One region of the Streptomyces sp. NPDC093795 genome, then DNA from elsewhere that is predicted to be linked to it. Evidence: riboswitches for the same ligand, from Rfam matches in the RefSeq annotation. Region 1 holds a riboswitch; each other region holds the start of a gene.
What was found. A riboswitch is a leader RNA that binds a small molecule or an ion and turns the genes downstream of it on or off. The one in region 1 is predicted to bind cobalamin.

Region 1 (5,130 bases):
GTAGCGCATCGGACGGAGGGTCAGTTCGAAGCCCGGGTCGAGGAGGTTCTTGTTCTCGGTGGTGCTCATTACTGGCAGGCCTCGCAGGACTCGGGGTTTTCGAGGGAGCAGGCGAGGGCGTCCGCGTCGGGGGTCGCCTGCTGTACGGGGATGGTGGCGGCCACGGTCGACGCCTGCGCCGCGCGGGCGATCCGGGTCGCCGGGCGGGAGCGCAGGTAGTACGTCGTCTTCAGGCCCTGCTTCCAGGCGTACGCGTACATCGACGACAGCTTGCCGATGGTCGGGGTTTCGAGGAAGAGGTTCAGGGACTGCGACTGGTCCAGGAACGGCGTACGGGCGGCCGCCATGTCGATCAGGCCGCGCTGCGGGATCTCCCACGCCGTGCGGTACAGCTCGCGGACCTCGGCCGGGACCCAGGTGAAGCCGGCGACGGAGCCGTTGGCTTCGCGCAGGGCCTCGCGGGTCTGCGCGTCCCACACGCCGAGCCTCTTCAGCTCGTCGACCAGGTACGAGTTGACCTGGAGGAACTCGCCGGAGAGCGTCTCGCGCTTGAAGAGGTTGGAGACCTGCGGCTCGATGCACTCGTAGACGCCGGCGATCGAGGCGATGGTCGCCGTCGGCGCGATGGCGAGGAGGAGCGAGTTGCGCATGCCGGTCGACGCGATGCGCTCGCGCAGCGCCGTCCAGCGCTCCGGCCAGTTCAGCTCGACGTCGTAGTGGTCGGGGTGCAGGACACCCCGGGCCGTACGGGTCTTCTCCCAGGCCGGCAGCGGGCCGTTGCGCTCGGCGAGGTCGGCCGAGGCTTCGTAGGCCGCCAGCATGATGCGCTCGGCGATCTTCGTCGACAGGGCGCGGGCCTCCGCCGAGTCGAACGGCAGCTTCAGCTGGAAGAAGACGTCCTGGAGGCCCATCGCGCCCAGGCCCACCGGCCGCCAGCGGGCGTTGGAGCGGCCCGCCTGCTCGGTCGGGTAGAAGTTGATGTCGACGACCCGGTCGAGGAACGTGACGGCGGTGCGGACGGTCGCGTCGAGGCGCTCCCAGTCGATGTCCGAACCCACCACGAACGCGCCGAGGTTGACCGAGCCCAGGTTGCAGACGGCCGTCTCGCCGTCGTTCGTGACCTCGATGATCTCGGTGCACAGGTTGGAGGAGTGGACGACCGTGCCGGGCTCGGCGGTCTGGTTCGCCGTACGGTTCGAGGCGTCCTTGAAGGTCATCCAGCCGTTGCCGGTCTGGGCCAGGGTCCGCATCATCCGGCCGTACAGGTCGCGGGCCGGCATCGTCTTGCGGGCCAGGCCCTTCGCCTCGGCGGCGCGGTAGGCGGCGTCGAACTCCTCGCCCCACAGGTCGACCAGCTCGGGGACGTCCGCCGGGGAGAACAGCGACCAGTCGGCGTCGGCGTTGACCCGGCGCATGAACTCGTCCGGGATCCAGTGCGCCAGGTTCAGGTTGTGCGTACGGCGCTGGTCCTCGCCCGTGTTGTCGCGGAGCTCCAGGAACTCCTCGATGTCCGCGTGCCAGGTCTCCAGGTAGACGGCGGCGGCGCCCTTGCGGCGGCCGCCCTGGTTCACGGCGGCGACGGAGGCGTCGAGGGTCTTCAGGAACGGCACGATGCCGTTGGAGTGCCCGTTGGTGCCGCGGATCAGCGAACCGCGGGCCCGGATGCGGGAGTACGAGAGGCCGATGCCGCCCGCGTGCTTCGAGAGGCGCGCCACCTGGTGGTAGCGGTCGTAGATGGAGTCCAGCTCGTCCTGCGGGGAGTCCAGGAGGTAGCAGGAGGACATCTGCGGGTGGCGGGTGCCGGAGTTGAAGAGCGTGGGGGAGGACGGGAGGTAGTCCAGGCGGCTCATCAGGCCGTACAGCGCCGTGACCTCGTCCAGGGCGCGCGTGCTGTCGTCCTCGGCGAGACCGCAGGCGACGCGGAGCATGAAGTGCTGCGGGGTCTCGATGACCTTGCGGGTGATCGGGTGGCGCAGCAGGTAGCGCGAGTAGAGGGTGCGCAGGCCGAAGTAGCCGAAGCGGTCGTCGCCGGCCCGGTCGATCGCCGCGTCGAGGCGGGCCGCGTGCAGGGCGACGAACTCGGCGGTGCGGTCGGCGATCAGGCCCTCGCGGTGACCGACGGCGACGGAGGCGGAGAAGGAGTACGCGCCCTGGCCGGCCGCCTCGTCGGCGATGGTGACCGTCAGGAGCCGGGCGGCGAGCCGGGAGTACGCCGGGTCCTCCGCGATCAGACCCGCGGCCGCCTCGGTGGCCAGCTCGCGCAGCTCCGCCTCGTCCGACGCGGCGCTGCGGCCGCGGAGCGCGGCGGCGGCGACCTTGCCGGGGTCGGTGTCGGCGAGATCGGCGGTGAGGTCGGTCAGGGTCCGCAGCAGCACGGTCCCGGGGCCGTCGCTCTCGACCGCGGAAGCCTCGGCGGAAGCCGGATCGGCGGGCGCGATGGTCACGTGGGGGCTCTCCCTCGCTCGGCTCGGGGCCGCGGCGGGGGAAGGCGGGCATGCGGGCATCCGTAACGCCGGACGCGACGCTTCCACCGGCCCACTCCGCGAGGCCCGGACGTCAGTGGCACCCGGAACGGACGGACCGGGCGCGCTGTCGGCAGGTCCTCGGACTCACCTCGTACGAATGTGTCGTATCCGTAGGAAGCACACCGTTGCGGGACAGTTCCGGATTCGCGCCGGATTCCCCTGCGTCGACAGCGAGCACGAGCATACATGTGGGGGGCGCCGCTCATGGCACCCCCCACATGTTGTGTCGCCGCCCGGTGTCAGAACTCCAGGGCGTAGGTGCGCAGCGAGTGGTCGGGGATCGGTTCCCAGTCCCGGTGCGGGGTGCGGACGAAGCCCAGGCGGTCGTAGATCCGGTGTGCAGAGACCATCTTCGCGTCCGTGGAGAGCACGAGGCGCTCGCACCCCGGAAGGGCCCTCGCGCGCTCGATACAGGCCCGTACGAGGGCTTCTCCGACGCCTCGGCCGCGGGCCTCCCGGCTGACGGCGAGCATGCGGAACTCGGCCTCGCCCGCGACCGCGATGTCCGCCCAGGGGGTGTCGCCGGTGGCGAAGGTCACTCCGCCGAGGAGCCGCCCGTCGGCGTCCTCCGCGACGAGTACCTCGCTCTCGCGCGCCCGCCGGGCTGTGTCCCGCAGCACGTCCAGATAGGAGTCCTGCGCCCCGTACTTCAGCAGCCCGTCGTCCAGATAGGTGCCCGCGGTGAGTTCTCCGACCGCCTCGTACTCCTCGGGCCGTACCGCCCTGATCGTGAAGTCCATGAGGGAAGTGTGCCTCCACGGGGACGCGAAGGGGCCCGGGATCTCACGGCGGAGATCCCGGGCCCTTCGGGTGCGGTTGTGGGGCGGTTCGGCGCGTCGCGGCCGTGCGGCCGGTCAGTGCGCCGCGGCCGTGAGCGTCAGTGCGTGTCGGCGCCGAGCTTCGGCATCTCGGTCTGCACGCCGGCGTCTCCGGCGTCCGCCGTGTAGTCGGACGGGGAGGTCTCGTCGATGCCTTCCGGGGCCTTGACGGCCTTGAGGACGAAGGTGAGGACGACCGTGACGACGAGGTTGAGGACGAAGGCGGTGAGGCCGATGTAGCCGATCTCGCCGATGCCGGGGATCTCGGCGGAGGGGCCGCCGAAGTGCTTCTGGGTGGGGCTGGCGACCCCGTACGCGGCGACCGTGCCGTAGAGCATGCCGACGGCCCAGCCGGCGAGCAGCGCCCAGCGGTGGAACCAGCGGGTGAACAGGCCGCCGACGAGGGCGGGGAAGGTCTGCAGGATCCAGATGCCGCCGAGCAGCTGGAAGTTGATCGCGACGGTCTTGTCCATGGTGAGGACGAAGGCGAGCGCGCCGACCTTCACCAGGAGCGAGACGATCTTGGAGACCTTGGTCTCCTGCGCCGGGGTCGCGTCCTTCTTGATGAAGTCCTTGTAGATGTTGCGGGTGAAGAGGTTGGCCGCGGCGATCGACATGATCGCGGCGGGGACGAGCGCGCCGATGCCGATCGCGGCGAACGCGACGCCCGCGAACCAGTCCGGGAACATCGTCTCGAACAGCTGCGGGATGGCGAGCTGCCCGTTCTTCACCTGGATCCCGGCGGCGATCGCCATGAAGCCGAGCAGCGCGAGCAGGCCCAGCATCAGCGAGTACAGCGGCAGGATCGTGGTGTTGCGGCGGATGACCTCACGGCTCCGGGACGACAGCGTCGCCGTGATGGAGTGTGGGTACATGAACAGCGCGAGCGCCGAGCCGAGGGCGAGCGTCGCGTACGTCCACTGGCCCGCCTCACCGGGGACGAGCGCGCCGCGCGGCTTGTCGGTCGCCGGGTTGGTCTGGGCGTACGCCTCGCCGGCCTTGGCGAAGATCTCGTCGAAGCCGCCCAGCTTGATCGGGATGTAGATGATCGCCACCGCGATGACGATGTAGATCAGGGTGTCCTTGACGAAGGCGATGAGCGCGGGGGCGCGCAGACCCGAGGAGTACGTGTACGCCGCGAGGACGCCGAAGGCGATGAGCAGCGGCAGGTCCTTGATGAACCAGTGGGTGGTCTCGCCGCCGCCGACGCCCATCACGTCCAGGACGGCCTGGATGCCGACGAGCTGGAGCGCGATGTACGGCATGGTGGCGAGGATGCCGGTGACCGCCACCGCGAGGGACAGGCCCTTGGAGCCGAAGCGGCCGCGCACGAAGTCCGAGGTGGTGACGTAGCCGTGCTTGTGCGAGACCGACCAGAGGCGCGGCAGGAAGGTGAAGATCAGCGGGTAGACCAGGATCGTGTACGGCACGGCGAAGAAGCCGGCCGCGCCCGCCGTGTAGATGAGCGCCGGGACGGCGACGAAGGTGTACGCGGTGTAGAGGTCGCCGCCGAGCAGGAACCAGGTCACCCAGGTGCCGAACGAGCGGCCGCCCAGGCCCCACTCGTCGAGGCTGTTCTCGTTCTCGGCCCTGCGCCAGCGCGAGGCGAGGAAGCCCATGACCGTGACGGCCAGGAAGAAGAAGATGAAGACGGCGAGTGCGACGCCGTTCACCCCGGTGACGTCCTTCATCGCGCGTCACCTCCCTTGCGGGCACGCTGGTCGATCTGCCACAGCTTGTAGGCGACCATGGTGAGCACGGTGGAGATCAGCACCCAGAGCATCTGG
Region 2 (5,130 bases), on a different contig from region 1:
CGTCCTTGACCTCGCACAGCCAGCCGTCGACGTGCAGCAGGAAGTCGTCGAAGCCGTCGTCCTCCGGGCGCTCCTGGAGACCGAGGTCGTGGTCGAGCTTGGCGGCCTGGATCAGCGTCCAGATCTGGGCGCGGATCGCGGGCAGCTTCGCCGGGTCCATGGAGGAGATCTGCGCGTACTCGTCGAGCAGCTGCTCCAGGCGCGCGATGTCGCCGTACGAGTCGGCGCGGGCCATCGGCGGCACCAGGTGGTCGACGAGGGTGGCGTGGACGCGCCTCTTGGCCTGGGTGCCCTCGCCCGGGTCGTTGACGAGGAACGGGTAGATCAGGGGGATGTCGCCGAGGGCCGCGTCGGGGCCGCAGGCGGCGGACAGGCCGGCGTTCTTGCCGGGCAGCCACTCCAGGTTGCCGTGCTTGCCGAGGTGGACCATGGCGTCGGCGCCGAAGCCGCCGTCCTCGGCGCGGGCGGCGATCCACCGGTAGGCGGCCAGGTAGTGGTGGGACGGCGGGAGATCGGGGTCGTGGTAGATCGCGATCGGGTTCTCGCCGAAGCCGCGCGGCGGCTGGATGAGGATCAGGAGGTTCCCGCGGCGCAGGGCGGCGAGGACGATGTCGCCCTCCGGGTTGCGCGAGCGGTCGAGGAACATCTCGCCGGGCGCCGGACCCCAGTGCTCCTCGACGTGGGTGCGGAGCTCCTCCGGCAGGGTCGCGTACCAGCGCTTGTAGTCGGCGGCCGGGATACGGACCGGGTTGCGGGCGAGCTGCTCCTCCGTCAGCCAGTCCTGGTCGTGGCCACCGGCCTCGATGAGGGCGTAGATCAGCTCGTCGCCGTCACCGGAGACCAGGCCGGGAAGCTCCTCGGCGGGCCCGAAGTCGTACCCCTCCGCGATCAGACGGCGCAGGAGGGAGACGGCGGAGGCGGGGGTGTCGAGACCGACGGCGTTGCCGATGCGGGAGTGCTTCGTCGGGTACGCGGAGAGGACGAGCGCCAGCCTCTTCTCGGCGTTCGGGATGTGCCGGAGCCGGGCGTGGCGTACGGCGATCCCGGCGACGCGGGCGGCGCGCTCGGCGTCCGCCACGTACGCGGGCAGACCGTCCTCGTCGATCTCCTTGAAGGAGAACGGGACGGTGATCAGACGGCCGTCGAACTCGGGCACGGCGACCTGGCTGGCGGCGTCCAGCGGGGAGAGGCCCTCGTCGTTCTCCTCCCACGCCGACCGCGAGCCGGTCAGGCACAGGGCCTGGAGGATCGGCACGTCGAGCGCGGCGAGCGCCCCCGCGTCCCAGGCCTCCTCGTCGCCACCGGCCTGCGCCTCGGCCGGCTTGGTGCCGCCCGCGGCGAGCACGGTGGTGACGATGACGTCGGCGGTACGGAGGCGGTCGAGCAGCTCCGGCTCGGGGGCGCGCAGGGACGCCACGTACAGCGGGAGCGCCTGCGCGCCGGTGTCCTCGATCGCCTCGCAAAGGGTGTGGACGAAGCCGGTGTTGCCGCTCATGTGGTGGGCGCGGTAGTAGAGCACGGCGACGGTCGGGCCGTCCGTCGTGCGGGGGGTGCGCTCCAGCGGGCCCCACGTGGGGGCGGCGGCCGGGGCCTCGAAGCCGTGACCGGTGAGCAGGACGGTGTCGGAGAGGAAGCGGGCGAGCTGCTCCAGGTTCCCGGGGCCGCCGTGCGCGAGATAGGCGTGCGCCTCGGTGGCGACGCCGATCGGGACGGTGGACGCCTCCATCAGCTGTGCGTCGGGGGCCTGTTCGCCGCTGAGGACGACCACCGGCTTTCCGGCGGCGCGGACCGCGTCCAGGCCCTCCTCCCAGGACCGGAGACCGCCGAGGAGCCGTACGACGACGAGGTCGGCACCGTCCAGGAGGCCGGGCAGCTCGGCGAGGGGGAGACGGGCGGGGTTGGCGAAGCGGTACTCCACCGGGCCGCCGGCCGAGGCAGCGTTCGCCGCGCGGGCACTGAGCAGGTCGGTGTCGGAGTGCGACAGCAGCAGAAGCATGGCGAGCGCAGGCCTTCCTCGGGGTTGTCCGCGCCCCGGGTGGTCGTATGGACGGCGGGAGTTCCTGACTCACCCGTTCCGTCGTGCCTGGTACGGGCTCACAGTGGCGGGACCGCGCCGGATTCTCACCGGGCTTCCTCCCCGGGGTCCTGGGACCCCATGCCGATCTGCATCCTAGATCGTGCCGCCCACGGCCCGGGGCGGGCCGCCGGGTCGGCCTGGTCACACCCGGTGGCCGCGCCGTTCCCCGTGGGTATGCTCGCCGCCATGCCGCCCACCCCACCCACGACGCCCGAACCGGGCGAAGCTCGCATACGGGACCGTGGCGACGCCTGCCCCGGGGCGCTGCGCCTGCACCTCGCCGAGGACGGACGCCTGGCCCGACTGCGCCTGCCCGCAGGGCGTCTGACGTCTCGTCAGGTCGAGGCGCTCGCGGCCGCCGCGGAGACCCTGGGGGACGGGCGGATCAGCATCACCTCGCGCGGCAACGCGGAGCTGCGGGGCCTCGCGGACGACTGCGGGGCGGAGCTCGCGGCGCTCCTCGCCGAGGCGGGCCTGCTGCCCTCCCCCACCCACGAACGCGTCCGCAACATCGTCGCCTCGCCCACCGCGGGACTCGACGGACTCGGCCACGCCGACGTGCAGTTGTGGGCACGCGAGCTGGACGCCGCACTGTGCGCCGAGCCCCGGGCGGCCTCCCTCTCGGGACGGTTCCTGTTCGTCCTCGACGACGGGCGCGGCGACGTGGCCCCGCTCGGCGGGGATGTGAGCTTGGTCGCAGGAGAGGACGGGTCCGTCCTGCTGCGGCTCGGCCCGACGGCCTTCCGGCTCACCGCCGCCGACGCCGTCCGCGCCGCCCTCGCCGCCGCCCTCGCGTTCCTCGACGCCGCCGAGGCGGCCGGCAACGGGGCCTGGCGCCCCCAGGAACTCCCCGACGACCACGCGCCGGACTGGGCGGGCGCCCTGACGGCGGCGGGCATCACGGCGGAGCCCGTGGCCGAGCCCGGCCGCGAACCCGTACGCATACCCGAGCCCGTACGCGTACACGAGCCCGTATCCGACCCCGGCCGCGAGCCCGTACGCGTGCCCGAGCCCGTACCCGCACCGCCCCTGCCCGCGTCCCCGCCGCCTGCCCCCGGCGTGCTCCGGGGCGGCGCGCTGTACGTCCTCGCGCCGCTCGGCCGGCTGACCGCCGCTCAGCTGCGGGCCCTGCTTCCGGCCGACGAGATACGGCTGACGCCGTGGCGCGGGGTGGTCGTCGTCGGCACCGGTACGCGTACGGCTGCCGACCGGCTCGCGCGCCTGGAGTCGTACGGACTGATCACCCGGCCCGACGCCCCCGGCGCCGGTGTCACCGTCTGCACCGGGCGCCCCGGCTGCGCCAAGTCCCTCGCCGACGTACGGGCGGACGCCCTCGCCGCGCCCGCGGGGCGGCTTCCCGTGCACTTCTCCGGGTGCGCACGCGGCTGCGGGCACCCGTACGGCGACCGGATCGAGGTCCTCGCCACCGGCGACGACACCTATCTGGTGGACGGCGCCCCCACCTCCCGTACCTCCCTGTCGGGAGCCGTCGCGGCAGCCCGCACCCCCGTCGACCACACGCCCCACACGAGATGAGCGAGAGCGACACGATGTTCGACTACGAGAAGGACGGGGCGGAGATCTACCGCCGGTCCTTTGCCACGATCCGAGCCGAGGCGGATCTCGCGGGCCTGCCCGCCGACGTCGCCCAGGTGGCGGTCCGGATGATCCACGCCTGCGGCATGACCGACCTCGTGCGGGACATCGCGTACTCCCCCGGCGTGGTCGCGAGCGCCCGCGCCGCCCTCCGCGCCGGCGCGCCGATCCTCTGCGACGCCCAGATGGTCGCCAGCGGTGTCACCCGCAAGCGGCTGCCCGCCGACAACGAGGTGATCTGCACGCTCTCCGACCCGTCCGTGCCGGGCCTGGCCGCCGAGCTCGGCACCACCCGCTCCGCCGCCGCCCTCGAACTGTGGCGGGACCGCCTCGAAGGCTCCGTCGTCGCCATCGGCAACGCGCCCACCGCGCTCTTCCACCTCCTGGAGATGATCGCCAAGGGCGCCGGGAAGCCCGCAGCCGTCCTCGGCATACCGGTCGGCTTCATCGGCGCCGCCGAGTCCAAGGACGCCCTCGCCGACCGGGCCCACGAACTCCGTCTCGAACACCTCGTCGTCCGGGGCCGGCGCGGCGGCAGCGCGATGACGGCCGCCGCGATCAACGCGCTCGCCCACGAAGCGGAGATCCAGCAGTGACCGCCACCGGAAAGCTCTACGGCGTCGGCCTCGGCCCCGGCGACCCGAACCTGATGACCGTGGCAGCCGTGAAGGCCATCGCCGCCGCCGACGTGATCGCGTACCACTCGGCCCGCCACGGCCGCTCCATCGCCCGCTCGATCGCCGCCGAGCACCTCCGCGAGGACCACATCGAGGAGCGGCTGATGTACCCGCTCACGGTGGAGACCACGGACCACCCGGGCGGCTACCGGGGCGCCCTCGACGACTTCTACGAGGAGGCCGCGGCCCGCCTCGCCGCCCATCTCGACGCGGGGCGCACGGTCGCCGTCCTCGCCGAGGGCGACCCGCTGTTCTACGGCTCGTACCAGCACATGCACAAGCGGCTCGCGCACCGCTACGACACGACCGTCATCCCCGGCGTCACCTCGGTCAGCGCCGCCGCGGCCCGCCTCGGCGAGCCGCTGTGCGAGGCGGAGGAAGTCCTCACGATCATCCCCGGCACCCTGCCGGAGGACGAGCTGACGGCCCGGCTCGCGGGCACCGACTCGGCGGTCGTGATGAAGCTCGGCCGCACCTTCCCCACGGTGAAGCGGGCCCTGGAGCGGGCCGGCCGGCTCGACGACGCCCGGTACGTGGAGCGGGCGTTCATGGCGGGCGAGCGGACGGAGCGGCTGACGGACGTCGACCCGGCGTCCGTCCCGTACTTCTCCGTCGCCGTCCTCCCCTCCCGTATCGACCAGGACCTTCCCGTACGGGAACGGGGCGAGGTCGTCGTCGTCGGCACCGGCCCGGCCGGCGCACCCTGGCTCACCCCCGAGTCGCGCGGCGCGCTCGTCAACGCGGACGTGCTCGTCGGCTACACCACCTACCTGGACCGGG
Region 3 (5,130 bases), on a different contig from region 1:
CACCGGCGGGGCGGCCGCGCAGCCGGCGGGCGGTACGCAGCCGGACCACGTCGGCGACCATGTTCGGCGCGAAGGTCATCGCCACGACGACGGCCACCCCGGCCTCGTACAGCGCTCCCGGCAGCGACTTCAGCAGCCGCGCCGGGTTGGCGAGCGCGTTCGCCGCGCCCACGCAGATCAGCAGGGTCGCCAGTTTGGCCCCGTCGTACACCGCGAACACCAGCTGTTCGGCCGTCACCCGCCCCCCGATCCGGATCCCCTGCGCCCAGTCGGGCAGTGGCACCTCGGGCAGCGTGAACAGGACGTGCGTGCCCGGGATCGGGGAGCCGAGCAGCAGGGAGAACACGACCCGCAGGGCGACGACGAACAGACCGAGCTTCACGAACGCGCCGTACGAGCGGGCCCACGGCGCGTCCGTACGGCGGGCCGCCACGACGTAACCCGCGACCCCGACGAGCAGACCGAGCAGCAGGGGGTTGGTGGTACGGGAGGCGGCGACGGCCAGGCCGAGCGCCCACAGCCACCACGCGCCCGCGTGCAGGGCGTTGGCCCGGCTCGCCTCGGGGGCCGCGAACACACTGAGGCCTCGGCCCGCGCTCGTACGGGCCGAGCTCGTACGGTTCGCGCTCGTACGGGCCGAGCTCGTACGGTTCGCGCTCATACGGGCTGCGCTCGTACGGTTCGCGCTCATACGGGCTGCGCTCGTACGGTTCGCGCTCACACCGGCCGCGCTCGTACCGTTCGCGCTCAGGCGGGCCGCACTCATGCGCGGCGGCGGGCCTTCCAGATCGCCGCCCCGCCCAGGGCCAGGACGCCCGCCCCGCCCGCGAGGACGCCGAAGGACGGACCGCCGCCGCTTCCCTCTTCCCGGGCGCTGGGGGTCGTCGACGCCGTCGCGGGGGCAGGCGCGGGGGCGTTCTCCGCGACCTGTTCGCCGCAGCCCCGCGCCGGGTAGCCTGCGATCCCGCACAGCATGGCCGCGCTGTCGTACCGCAGCGGCTTCGCCACCGTGGCGAGCGCCTCCGCGCCCGTCGCGTCCTCGCGGACCTGCGCGCAGCCGACCTCGACCGTCTTCTCGGGCGGGGTCTCGCCGGGCGGCGCGTCCGCCGCGCCGCCGAAGTCGACGACGACCGCGACCCGCTTGGTGCCGGCCTTCTTCTCCACGCCTCCGCAGATCCCGGCGAAGTCGGGGGCGGCGGAGGGCAGGGAGGTGTCGCCCGTGCCGTTGCTGACCGCGAAGCGGAAGCCGATCGCGTCACCGTCGGCGGGGCGCGCGGTCGCGGGCCCCTGCGTGGCGTACGCCCACGGCTTGCCGCCGTCGCTCTCCCAGAACGACCAGTAGCGGTAGCCGGCCGCCTGCGCCGGAGCCGCCGCGATCACGGTCAGGGTGAGCAGCGCGCCGGCCGCGGCGCCCGCGGCCCGCGCGGTCACCCCACTGACGGCTCTCACTTCTTGCGGCCGCTCACGAGGAAGCCGATGCCGACGCCGACGACCGTGCCGATGCCGATGATCCACCACACGTCGAAACCGCGGCCCTCGTCGTCACTCGTCGTGGACGAGGCCGAGGTGTCGGGGGACTTGGGCGCAGGACCGGTGGCGTTGAGCTGCTCCACCAGGTCCACCGCGCCGAACTCGCGCGGGTCGGTCTCCGTCGCCCGGGCGGCCAGGATCAGCTGCGCGTACGCGGCCGGTCCGCTCTCCTTCGCCCAGGCGGCGGAGTTCTTCTCCAGCCAGTCGAGGGCGGGCTTCGCCTCCTTCGCGGCGCCGGACGCGGCGAGCGCGACGACGGCGTCGGCGGTGTTGCCGAAGTCGGGCTGCTCGGCCGTGTCGGCGGCGCCGGGCATCGGCGGCAGGGCGAGGTGACCGGTCTTCGCGACGGCCTTCGCCAGGTAGGAGGCGCCGTTGAGCGCGGCCCGCTCGACCGTCGGCTTCGACAGGTCGGTGCAGACCGGCGGCTGCGCCGGGGACGCCTTGGTGGCGACGATGCTCTTGCCGAGCCCGGCGAGGGTCGCGGCGGCGGTGGCGTCGGCGTTCGCGAGCAGCTTGCCGGTCTTGTCCGGCTGGTACGCGAAGGCGCCCGCGCCGGCCTTGTCCGAGCAGGGCACCGCGAAGGAGAGGAGCGCGTCGTAGGGCGTACGGCCCTCGGCGGAGGTGAACGAGCCGGGCCGCACACCCGTCGCGGCGAGCGCGCCGACGACGATGGAGGTGGAGTTGGCGTCGCTGGGGCCACCGACGCCGTACCCCCAGCCGCCGTCCTTGTTCTGCACGGTACGCAGCCAGTCGGCGCCGGCCTTCACGGCCGTGTCGATCTTCGCCGGGTCGGTGGCCTGGCGGCGGACGGCGCGGAGCGCCTGCACGGCGACGGCGGTGGCGTTGGTGTCCCGCATCGTCTGCGCGTCGCAGGCCTTCGTGACGTCCGCGCGGTACGAGCCGAAGGAACCGTCCGCGCACTGCTGGCCGAGGAGCCAGTCCACGGCCTGGTCGGCGGGCTGGTAGCCGGTGGCGCGCTGGGCGAGGAAGGCGAGCGACTGGCGCCAGACGCCGTCGTACGTCGGGTCCTTCTTGCCGTACAGACCGGGCGGGATCGCGACGGCCGAGGCGGAGGGGGAAGGTGCGGCGGGAGCGGCGGGTGCGGCCATGGCCACCCCGGCTGCTCCTGAGCCGAGCAGGACGGCGGCGGCGAGCGCGGCGGCGCCGCGGCGGACGGTGTTCATGGGGCCCTCTCCTGCGGCCGGGCACCGGCACGCCACAGGGGCACCAGGCTCCGGCTCCGTATTCCTCGACGGTGCCGGCGGTCACGTCCCGGGCGGGGCATTCCGACTCGCCGCCTCCTGGGAGACGGCTTACGGTTGCGGGGTCAGTGCCGGATTCGCACCGGCTTCCCCCCTTACGGGCATGATGACGACGTGCCCTCACTCTACCGGCCCGTACGGCCCGGGCCCCGGGGGGTGCGAGGCGGCTCACACCCGCGCGGGGACGGGCTCCGGGGTGATCTTGGAAGGCCTGAGACCTCACACGGCCACGTACTCCACCGGGTCCGTGCCCGCCACCGGCTCCGCGCGGCCCAGCTTCACCAGGCGGCGCACGTGGGCCTCGGCCTCGCTGACGGCGATGTTCCGCGACCCGTAGGGGATGTCCCGCCAGGGGCGGTTCCACTCCATCCGCTCGGCGAGCTGCCAGGGGGTGAGCGGGGTGGCGAGCAGCCCGAGGAGCCCGGTGAGCCGGTCCTCGTGGTGGTCGAGGAGTTCGCGGACCCGGCCGGCGGCGTCGGTGAAGGCGTGCTGATGGGCGGGGAGGACTTCGGCGACGCCGAGTCGCCCGACGCGTTCGAGGGAGTCGAGGTAGTCACCGAGGGGGTCGGTGACCGTCCCGTCGTCGGGGTCCTCGTAGAGGCCGATGTGCGGGGAGATCCCGGGCAGCAGATGGTCGCCGGAGAAGAGGCGGCCGTGCCCGGGGAGCCGGGACGGGTGCTCCTCCTCCAGGTGGAGGCAGACGTGGCCGGGGGTGTGGCCAGGCGTCCAGATCGCGCGCAGCCGGCGCCCGGCCAGGTCGAGCAGCTCGCCGGGGACGATCTCGCGGTCGGGGATCGCGGAGCACAGACCGGGCAGGGTGTCCATGCGCCCGGAGGCCCTTGCGGCCCGCAGCGGGGCGATGTGGTCCTCGGGGGCGCCGACGGTGGCGAGCTTCCGGGAGAGGTAGTCGAGCCAGGTGCCGGGTTCGGACTCGCGGGTGCGGCGGACGACGGCGGTGTCGGCGGCGTGCATGGCGATCCAGGCCCCGGACTCCTCGCGGACCCGGCCGGAGAGCCCGTGGTGGTCGGGGTGGTGGTGGGTGATGACGACCCCGTGGACGTCGCCGACGGACAGGCCCAACTCGCCCAACCCTGCCACCAGTTCGGCCCAGGAGACGGGATCGTCCCAGCCGGTGTCGACGAGGACGGGGCCGCGGTCCGTGTCGAGGACGTGGACGAGGGTGTGGCCGAGCGGGTTGTCGGGGATGGGCACCCGGAGCGACCAGACGCCCCCGCCGTGCTCGGTGACCTGGTTCGCGGGTTCCCGCATGGATCCTCATCTCTCCACGGTGGTACGGAGCATGCTCGACCGTTGCCCATCATAACTAGAACTGGTATCAGTTCTGAGACATCGTCAGGGAAATCCTCTCCTCAGAAGGCGGCCGTCATGACCGAGCTTGTGGAGCACGGAAAGCTGTTCATCGGCGGGGAGTTGACCGACCCGCTCGGCGAGGAGGTCATCGAGGTCATCTCCCCGCACACCGAGGAGGTCATCGGGCGGGTCCCGCACGCCTCCACCGCCGATGTCGACCGGGCCGTGGCCGCCGCCCGCCGGGCCTTCGACGAAGGGCCCTGGCCCCGGATGACCGTCGAGGAGCGGATCGCGGTCGTCGGCCGCATCAAGGACGCGATCGCCGTCCGCCACGAGGAGATCGCCCGCTCCATCAGCGCCCAGAACGGCTCCCCGTACTCCTGGTCCGTCCTCGCCCAGGCGCTCGGCGCGATGATGGTCTGGGACACGGCGATCACCGTGGCCCGCGACTTCGTGTTCGAGGAGCGGCGCGGCGGCGTCCTCGGGCCGCTGCTCGTCCGCCGCGAGCCGGTCGGCGTGGTCGCGGCCGTCGTCCCGTGGAACGTGCCGCAGTTCACCGCCGCCGCCAAGCTGGGGCCCGCGCTGCTCGCCGGCTGCACGGTGGTCCTCAAGCCCTCGCCCGAGTCGCCCCTCGACTCGTACATCCTCGCCGACATCGCCACCGAGGCCGGGCTGCCCGAGGGCGTGCTCAGCATCCTGCCCGCCGACCGCGAGGTCAGCGAGTACCTCGTCGCCCACCCCGGCGTCGACAAGGTCTCCTTCACCGGCTCGGTCGCGGCCGGCAAGCGGGTCATGGAGGTCGCCTCCCGCAACCTCACCCGCGTCACCCTCGAACTCGGCGGGAAGTCGGCCGCCGTGATCCTGCCCGACGCGGACCCGGCGACGGCCGTCGCCGGGATCGTCCCGGCCGCCTGGATGAACAACGGCCAGGCCTGCGTGGCCCAGACCCGGATCCTCGCCCCCCGCTCCCGGTACGAGGAGATCGCCGAGGCCCTCGCGGCGGCGGCCGGCTCCCTCGTCGTCGGCG
Region 4 (5,130 bases), on a different contig from region 1:
TGATCTTCGCGGCGCTCGTGGGCGCCATCCTGTGGAACCTGCTGACCTGGCTCCTGGGCCTGCCGTCCAGCTCGTCCCACGCCCTCTTCGGCGGCCTCATCGGCGCCGCGGTCATGTCGGCCGGCTGGTCCGCGGTCAACGGCCCGACCATCGTCACCAAGGTCCTCATCCCCGCGATCGCCGCGCCGCTCGTCGCCGGTCTCGCCGCGATGCTGGCCACGAGGCTGACGTACAAGATCGGTGCGAAGACCGACGCGAAGCACACCGCCAAGGGCTACCGGGTCGGCCAGATCGCCTCCGCCGGTCTCGTCTCCCTCGCCCACGGCACCAACGACGCCCAGAAGACGATGGGCATCATCACCCTGGCGCTCGTCACCCAGGGCGTCGTCGCGCCTGGCTCGAACCCGCCCCTCTGGGTCATCGTCGCCGCCGGTGTCGCGATCGCCCTCGGCACCTACCTCGGCGGCTGGCGCATCATCCGCACCATGGGCAAGGGCCTCACCGACCTCCAGCCGCAGCAGGGCTTCGCCGCCCAGACCAGCGCCGCGACGGTCATCCTGGCCTCCTCGCACCTCGGCTTCTCCCTCTCCACCACCCAGTCCTGCTCGGGTGCCGTGATGGGCGCGGGTCTCGGCCGCAAGGGCGGTGTCGTCCGCTGGTCGACCGCGACCCGGATGTTCGTCGCCTGGGGTCTGACCCTGCCCGCCGCGGGCCTGGTCGGCGCCGGTGCCGAGTTCCTCACCAAGCAGGGCCCCTGGGGCATCGCCGCCGTCGCGGTCCTCCTGGTCGGCGGTTCGGCCGTCATCTGGTCGCTGTCCCGCCGCAAGCCGGTCGACCACCACAACGTCACCGCCGACGACCTCGACGCCGAGCCCGCGGGTGTGGTGACCACCGCCATGGCGGCCGTCACCCCGCCGCCCACGGCCGGTTCCGTCGCCGCCGTCGCGGACGAGGACCTCAAGACCACCATCCCCGCGCCGGTTCCCACCGACCCGGCCGCCCCCCAGGCCCCCGCCGCAGCGGTGTAAGGAACGAACGACATGAAGATCGACTGGGCAGCCCTCGGCTCCGTCTTCGGAGTCAGCCTCGTGGCGACCGTCGCCCTGGTGGGCCTCTTCACCCTCGGCATCATCGGCCTCTCCAAGCAGGAGCAGGCCGCCGCGCAGGGAGGCTCCGCCACCCTGGCCCGCACCGGTGCCTACGCCTGCTTCGCCCTGTGCCTCGCGGCCGTGGCGTACGGCATCTACCTGATCGTCGTCTGACGGTCCCGCAGTCCCCCGGCCGGGCGGTCCGCACCTTCGGGTACGGGCCGCCCGGCCGTCGTGTTTGTGGTGCTTCGCACAGTGACGCGGTGCAGGTCAAGGGTGAGTTGACGGCTGTTCCCGGGCGTGGTGGACTGCCGAGGCCATTACGGCGGCAGTAGAGGAAGTCCGGTGCGAATCCGGCGCGGTCCCGCCACTGTGACCGGATCCGAAGGGTCCGGGAGTCAGGAACTCTCGCCGCCGGTCACGTCGATCCAGGGCGCGGACCCTGAGTGAGGACATGCGCCATGCCCGGCCGCGGCCGCAGACCGTTCCGACCTTTCCGATCCCCCGGTGACTTCGCGTTCGGCGCGGCCGCCGGTCTCGCCGTCGACCTGCTCGTCGGAGACCCCCGCCGCGGACATCCCGTCGCCGCCTTCGGCCGGGCGGCCGCCGCGGTCGAGCGGCGCCTCCACCACGATCATCGCGGCTGGGGCGCCCTGCACACCGCCGTCTGCGCCGGCTCCACCGCCGCCCTCGGCGCGTTCGCCGCACGGGCCGTACGGAACCGGCCGGCCGCCTCCGTGGCGCTGACCGCCGTCTCCGTCTGGGCCGTCGTCGGCGGTACGACCCTGGGCCGGGAGGCCCGCGCGATCGGCGGGGCGCTCGCCGCCGGCGACCTCGACGTGGCCAGGGAACGGCTGCCGCACCTGTGCGGGCGCGACCCGCAGTCCCTCGACGGGCCCGCGATGGCCCGCGCGGTCGTCGAATCGGTCGCCGAGAACACCTCCGACGCCGTCGTCGGCGCCCTCTTCTGGGGCGCGGTCGCGGGCGTGCCCGGCCTGCTCGGCTTCCGGGCCGTCAACACCCTGGACGCGATGGTCGGCCACAAGTCGCCCCGCCACCGCCGCTTCGGCTGGGCCTCGGCCCGGCTCGACGACGTGGCCGGCTGGCCCGGGGCCCGGCTGACGGCCGCGCTCGCGACGGTGGCGGGCGGCGATGCGCGCGGGGCCGTACGGGCCTGGCGGGCGGACGCGGCGAAGCACCCGAGCCCCAACGCCGGCCCGGTGGAGGCGGCCTTCGCGGGGGCGCTCGGCGTACGGCTCGGGGGGACGCTCTCGTACGACGGGCGGGTCGAACACCGGCCGGTGCTCAACGGGGAGGGGCGGCCCGTCGAGGTCGCCGACATCGACCGGGCGGTGCGGTTGTCCCGCCGGGTCACCGGACTGACCCTGGCCGCCTGCGTGGGCGGCCGGTTGCTCGTGAGCGCGTGGAAGCGGAGGAACGCATGAGGGGTGGGGGGCTGCTCGTCGCCGGGACCACGTCCGACGCCGGCAAGAGCGTCGTGACGGCCGGCATCTGCCGCTGGCTGGTCCGCAAGGGCCTGAAGGTGGCGCCGTTCAAGGGACAGAACATGTCCCTCAACTCCTTCGTGACGAGGGAGGGCGCGGAGATCGGCCGTGCGCAGGCCATGCAGGCGCAGGCCGCGCGTGTCGAGCCGACCGCGCTCATGAATCCGGTGCTGCTCAAGCCGGGCAGCGACCGTTCCAGCCAGGTCGTCCTGATGGGGAAGCCGGTCGGTGAGCTGAGCGCCCGCGGCTACCACGGGGGGCGGCAGAAGGAACTGTTCGAGCCGGTTCTCGCGTGCTTGGAGGAGCTGCGGAGCACGTACGACGCGGTGATCTGCGAGGGCGCGGGCAGCCCGGCCGAGATCAACCTGCGGCGCACCGACATCGTGAACATGGGTATCGCGCGGGCCGCGCAGCTGCCCGTGGTCGTGGTCGGGGACATCGACCGGGGCGGGGTGTTCGCCCAGTTCTTCGGCACGACGGCGCTGCTCTCGCCCGAGGACCAGGCGCTGGTCGCGGGATATCTGGTGAACAAGTTCCGGGGTGATGTGACCCTGCTCGAACCCGGGCTCGACATGCTGCACGGACTTACCGGGCGCCGGACCTTCGGCGTCCTGCCGTACGCGCACGGGCTCGGCATCGACGAGGAGGACGGGCTGCGGGTCTCGCTGCGCGGGACGGTCCGCGAGTCGGTCGTGGCGCCGCCGGTCGGCGCGGACGTCCTGCGGGTCGCCGTCTGCGCCGTACCGCTGATGTCCAACTTCACGGACGTCGACGCGCTGGCGGCCGAGCCGGGTGTGGTCGTGCGGTTCGTCGACCGGCCCGAGGAGCTCGTCGACGCGGATCTCGTCGTCGTGCCCGGCACACGCGGGACGGTGGCGGCGCTGGCGTGGCTGCGGGAGCGGGGCCTGGCGGACGAGCTGGCCCGGCGCGCGGCCGAGGGGCGGCCGGTGCTCGGCGTCTGCGGCGGCTTCCAGGTGCTCGGCGAGCACATCGAGGACGAGGTCGAGTCGCGGGCGGGCGCCGTCGACGGGCTCGGGCTGCTGCCCGTACGGGTCCGGTTCGCGCGCGAGAAGACCCTGGCGCGGCCGGTCGGTGAGGCGCTCGGGGAGCGGGTGGAGGGGTACGAGATCCACCACGGGGTCGCCTCGGTCGAGGGTGGGGAGCCGTTCCTCGACGGGTGCCGGGTCGGCGCGGTCTGGGGCACGCACTGGCACGGCTCGCTGGAGAGCGACGGGTTCCGGCGGGCGTTCCTGCGGGAGGTCGCGGCGGCGTCCGGGCGGCGGTTCGTGCCCGCGCCGGACACGTCGTTCGGCGCGCTGCGGGAGGAGCAGCTGGACCGGCTCGGGGACCTGATCGAGGAGCACGCGGACACGGACGCGCTGCTGCGGCTGATCGAGGAGGGGGCCCCGACGGGGCTGCCGTTCGTGCCGCCGGGGGCGCCGTGAGCGCGGGCGCGCTCGGTGCGGGCCGAGGTCGGTGCCCGGGCGCGGGCCGGCGGGAGTGCGCCCGGCCTGCGGCCGGGCCGGGGTTCCCACCCGCACCACCCGTGCGGCAGGACGAGAACAGTGCGGGTGGCCCCTGTGGTCGGTCTCTCGCCGTCGGCGGCCGCAGGCCGTCGTCCGCACATCAGCGATCCGAAGGAGTGACCCACCGATGAGCACCCGGTTTCCGTTCACCGCCGTTGTCGGCATGGACGATCTGCGGCTTGCCCTGCTGCTGAACGCGGTGAGCCCTGCCGTGGGCGGTGTGCTCGTGCGGGGGGAGAAGGGGACCGCCAAGTCCACCGCCGTCCGGGCGCTCGCCGATCTGCTGCCGGCCGTGCCGGTGGTGGCCGACTGCCGGTTCAGCTGTGATCCCGCCTCGCCCGACGCCGGCTGCCCCGACGGGCCGCACTCCGACGCGCCCTCGGCCGAACGGGCCGCGCGGATGGTCGAGCTGCCCGTCGGGGCCTCCGAGGACCGGCTCGTCGGCGCGCTCGACATCGAACGGGCGCTCGCCGAGGGCGTGAAGGCCTTCGAGCCCGGGCTCCTCGCCGACGCGCACCGCGGCATCCTGTACGTCGACGAGGTCAACCTGCTCCACGACCACCTCATCGACCTCCTGCTCGACGCCGCCGCCATGGGCTCCTCGTACGTCGAGCGTGAGGGTGTCTCCGTACGGCATGCCGCCCGCTTCCTGCTCGTCGGGACCATGAACCCCGAAGAGGGCGAGCTGCGGCCGCAGTTGCTCGACCGGTTCGGGCTCACCGTGGAGGTCGCCGCCTCGCGCGAGCCCGAGCAGCGCGTCGAGGTCGTCCGCCGACGGCTCGCCTTCGAGGACGACCCGGCCGCGTTCGCCGCGCGCTGGGCGGGCGAGGAGGCCGAGCTGCGCGGCCGGATCGCCACCGCCCGCGCCCTGCTGCCGCAGGTGACGCTCGGGGACGCCGTCCTGCTCCAGATCGCCGCGACCTGCGCCGCGTTCGAGGTGGACGGCATGCGCGCCGACATCGTCATGGCCCGCACCGCGACCGCGCTCGCCGCGTGGGCGGGACGCACCGA

Region 2: another riboswitch for cobalamin. It lies ahead of cobN (cobaltochelatase subunit CobN); the one in region 1 lies ahead of ACIRB7_RS00095 (ribonucleoside-diphosphate reductase subunit alpha).
Region 3: another riboswitch for cobalamin. It lies ahead of ACIRB7_RS08160 (prenyltransferase/squalene oxidase repeat-containing protein); the one in region 1 lies ahead of ACIRB7_RS00095 (ribonucleoside-diphosphate reductase subunit alpha).
Region 4: another riboswitch for cobalamin. It lies ahead of ACIRB7_RS31960 (cobalamin biosynthesis protein); the one in region 1 lies ahead of ACIRB7_RS00095 (ribonucleoside-diphosphate reductase subunit alpha).

The regions. Positions count from the first base shown of each region.
Region 1 covers NZ_JBIWIO010000001.1:15,830-20,959, reverse strand. The annotation lists gene ACIRB7_RS00100 (ribonucleotide-diphosphate reductase subunit beta) at 1-69, opposite strand, end outside; gene ACIRB7_RS00095 (ribonucleoside-diphosphate reductase subunit alpha) at 69-2,444, opposite strand; cobalamin riboswitch at 2,577-2,726, opposite strand; gene ACIRB7_RS00090 (GNAT family N-acetyltransferase) at 2,765-3,265, opposite strand; gene mctP (monocarboxylate uptake permease MctP) at 3,403-5,034, opposite strand; gene ACIRB7_RS00080 (DUF3311 domain-containing protein) at 5,031-5,130, opposite strand, start outside.
Region 2 covers NZ_JBIWIO010000006.1:308,019-313,148, forward strand. The annotation lists gene cobN (cobaltochelatase subunit CobN) at 1-1,996, opposite strand, end outside; cobalamin riboswitch at 2,036-2,172, opposite strand; gene cobG (precorrin-3B synthase) at 2,252-3,613, shown strand; gene ACIRB7_RS18895 (precorrin-8X methylmutase) at 3,610-4,269, shown strand; gene cobJ (precorrin-3B C(17)-methyltransferase) at 4,323-5,130, shown strand, end outside.
Region 3 covers NZ_JBIWIO010000002.1:695,996-701,125, forward strand. The annotation lists gene ACIRB7_RS08150 (energy-coupling factor transporter transmembrane component T) at 1-661, opposite strand, end outside; gene ACIRB7_RS08155 (SCO2322 family protein) at 763-1,449, opposite strand; gene ACIRB7_RS08160 (prenyltransferase/squalene oxidase repeat-containing protein) at 1,446-2,714, opposite strand; cobalamin riboswitch at 2,791-2,921, opposite strand; gene ACIRB7_RS08165 (MBL fold metallo-hydrolase) at 3,012-4,061, opposite strand; gene ACIRB7_RS08170 (aldehyde dehydrogenase) at 4,179-5,130, shown strand, end outside.
Region 4 covers NZ_JBIWIO010000015.1:113,715-118,844, reverse strand. The annotation lists gene ACIRB7_RS31970 (anion permease) at 1-1,028, shown strand, start outside; gene ACIRB7_RS31965 (hypothetical protein) at 1,041-1,262, shown strand; cobalamin riboswitch at 1,384-1,516, shown strand; gene ACIRB7_RS31960 (cobalamin biosynthesis protein) at 1,550-2,533, shown strand; gene ACIRB7_RS31955 (cobyric acid synthase) at 2,530-4,038, shown strand; gene ACIRB7_RS31950 (putative cobaltochelatase) at 4,247-5,130, shown strand, end outside.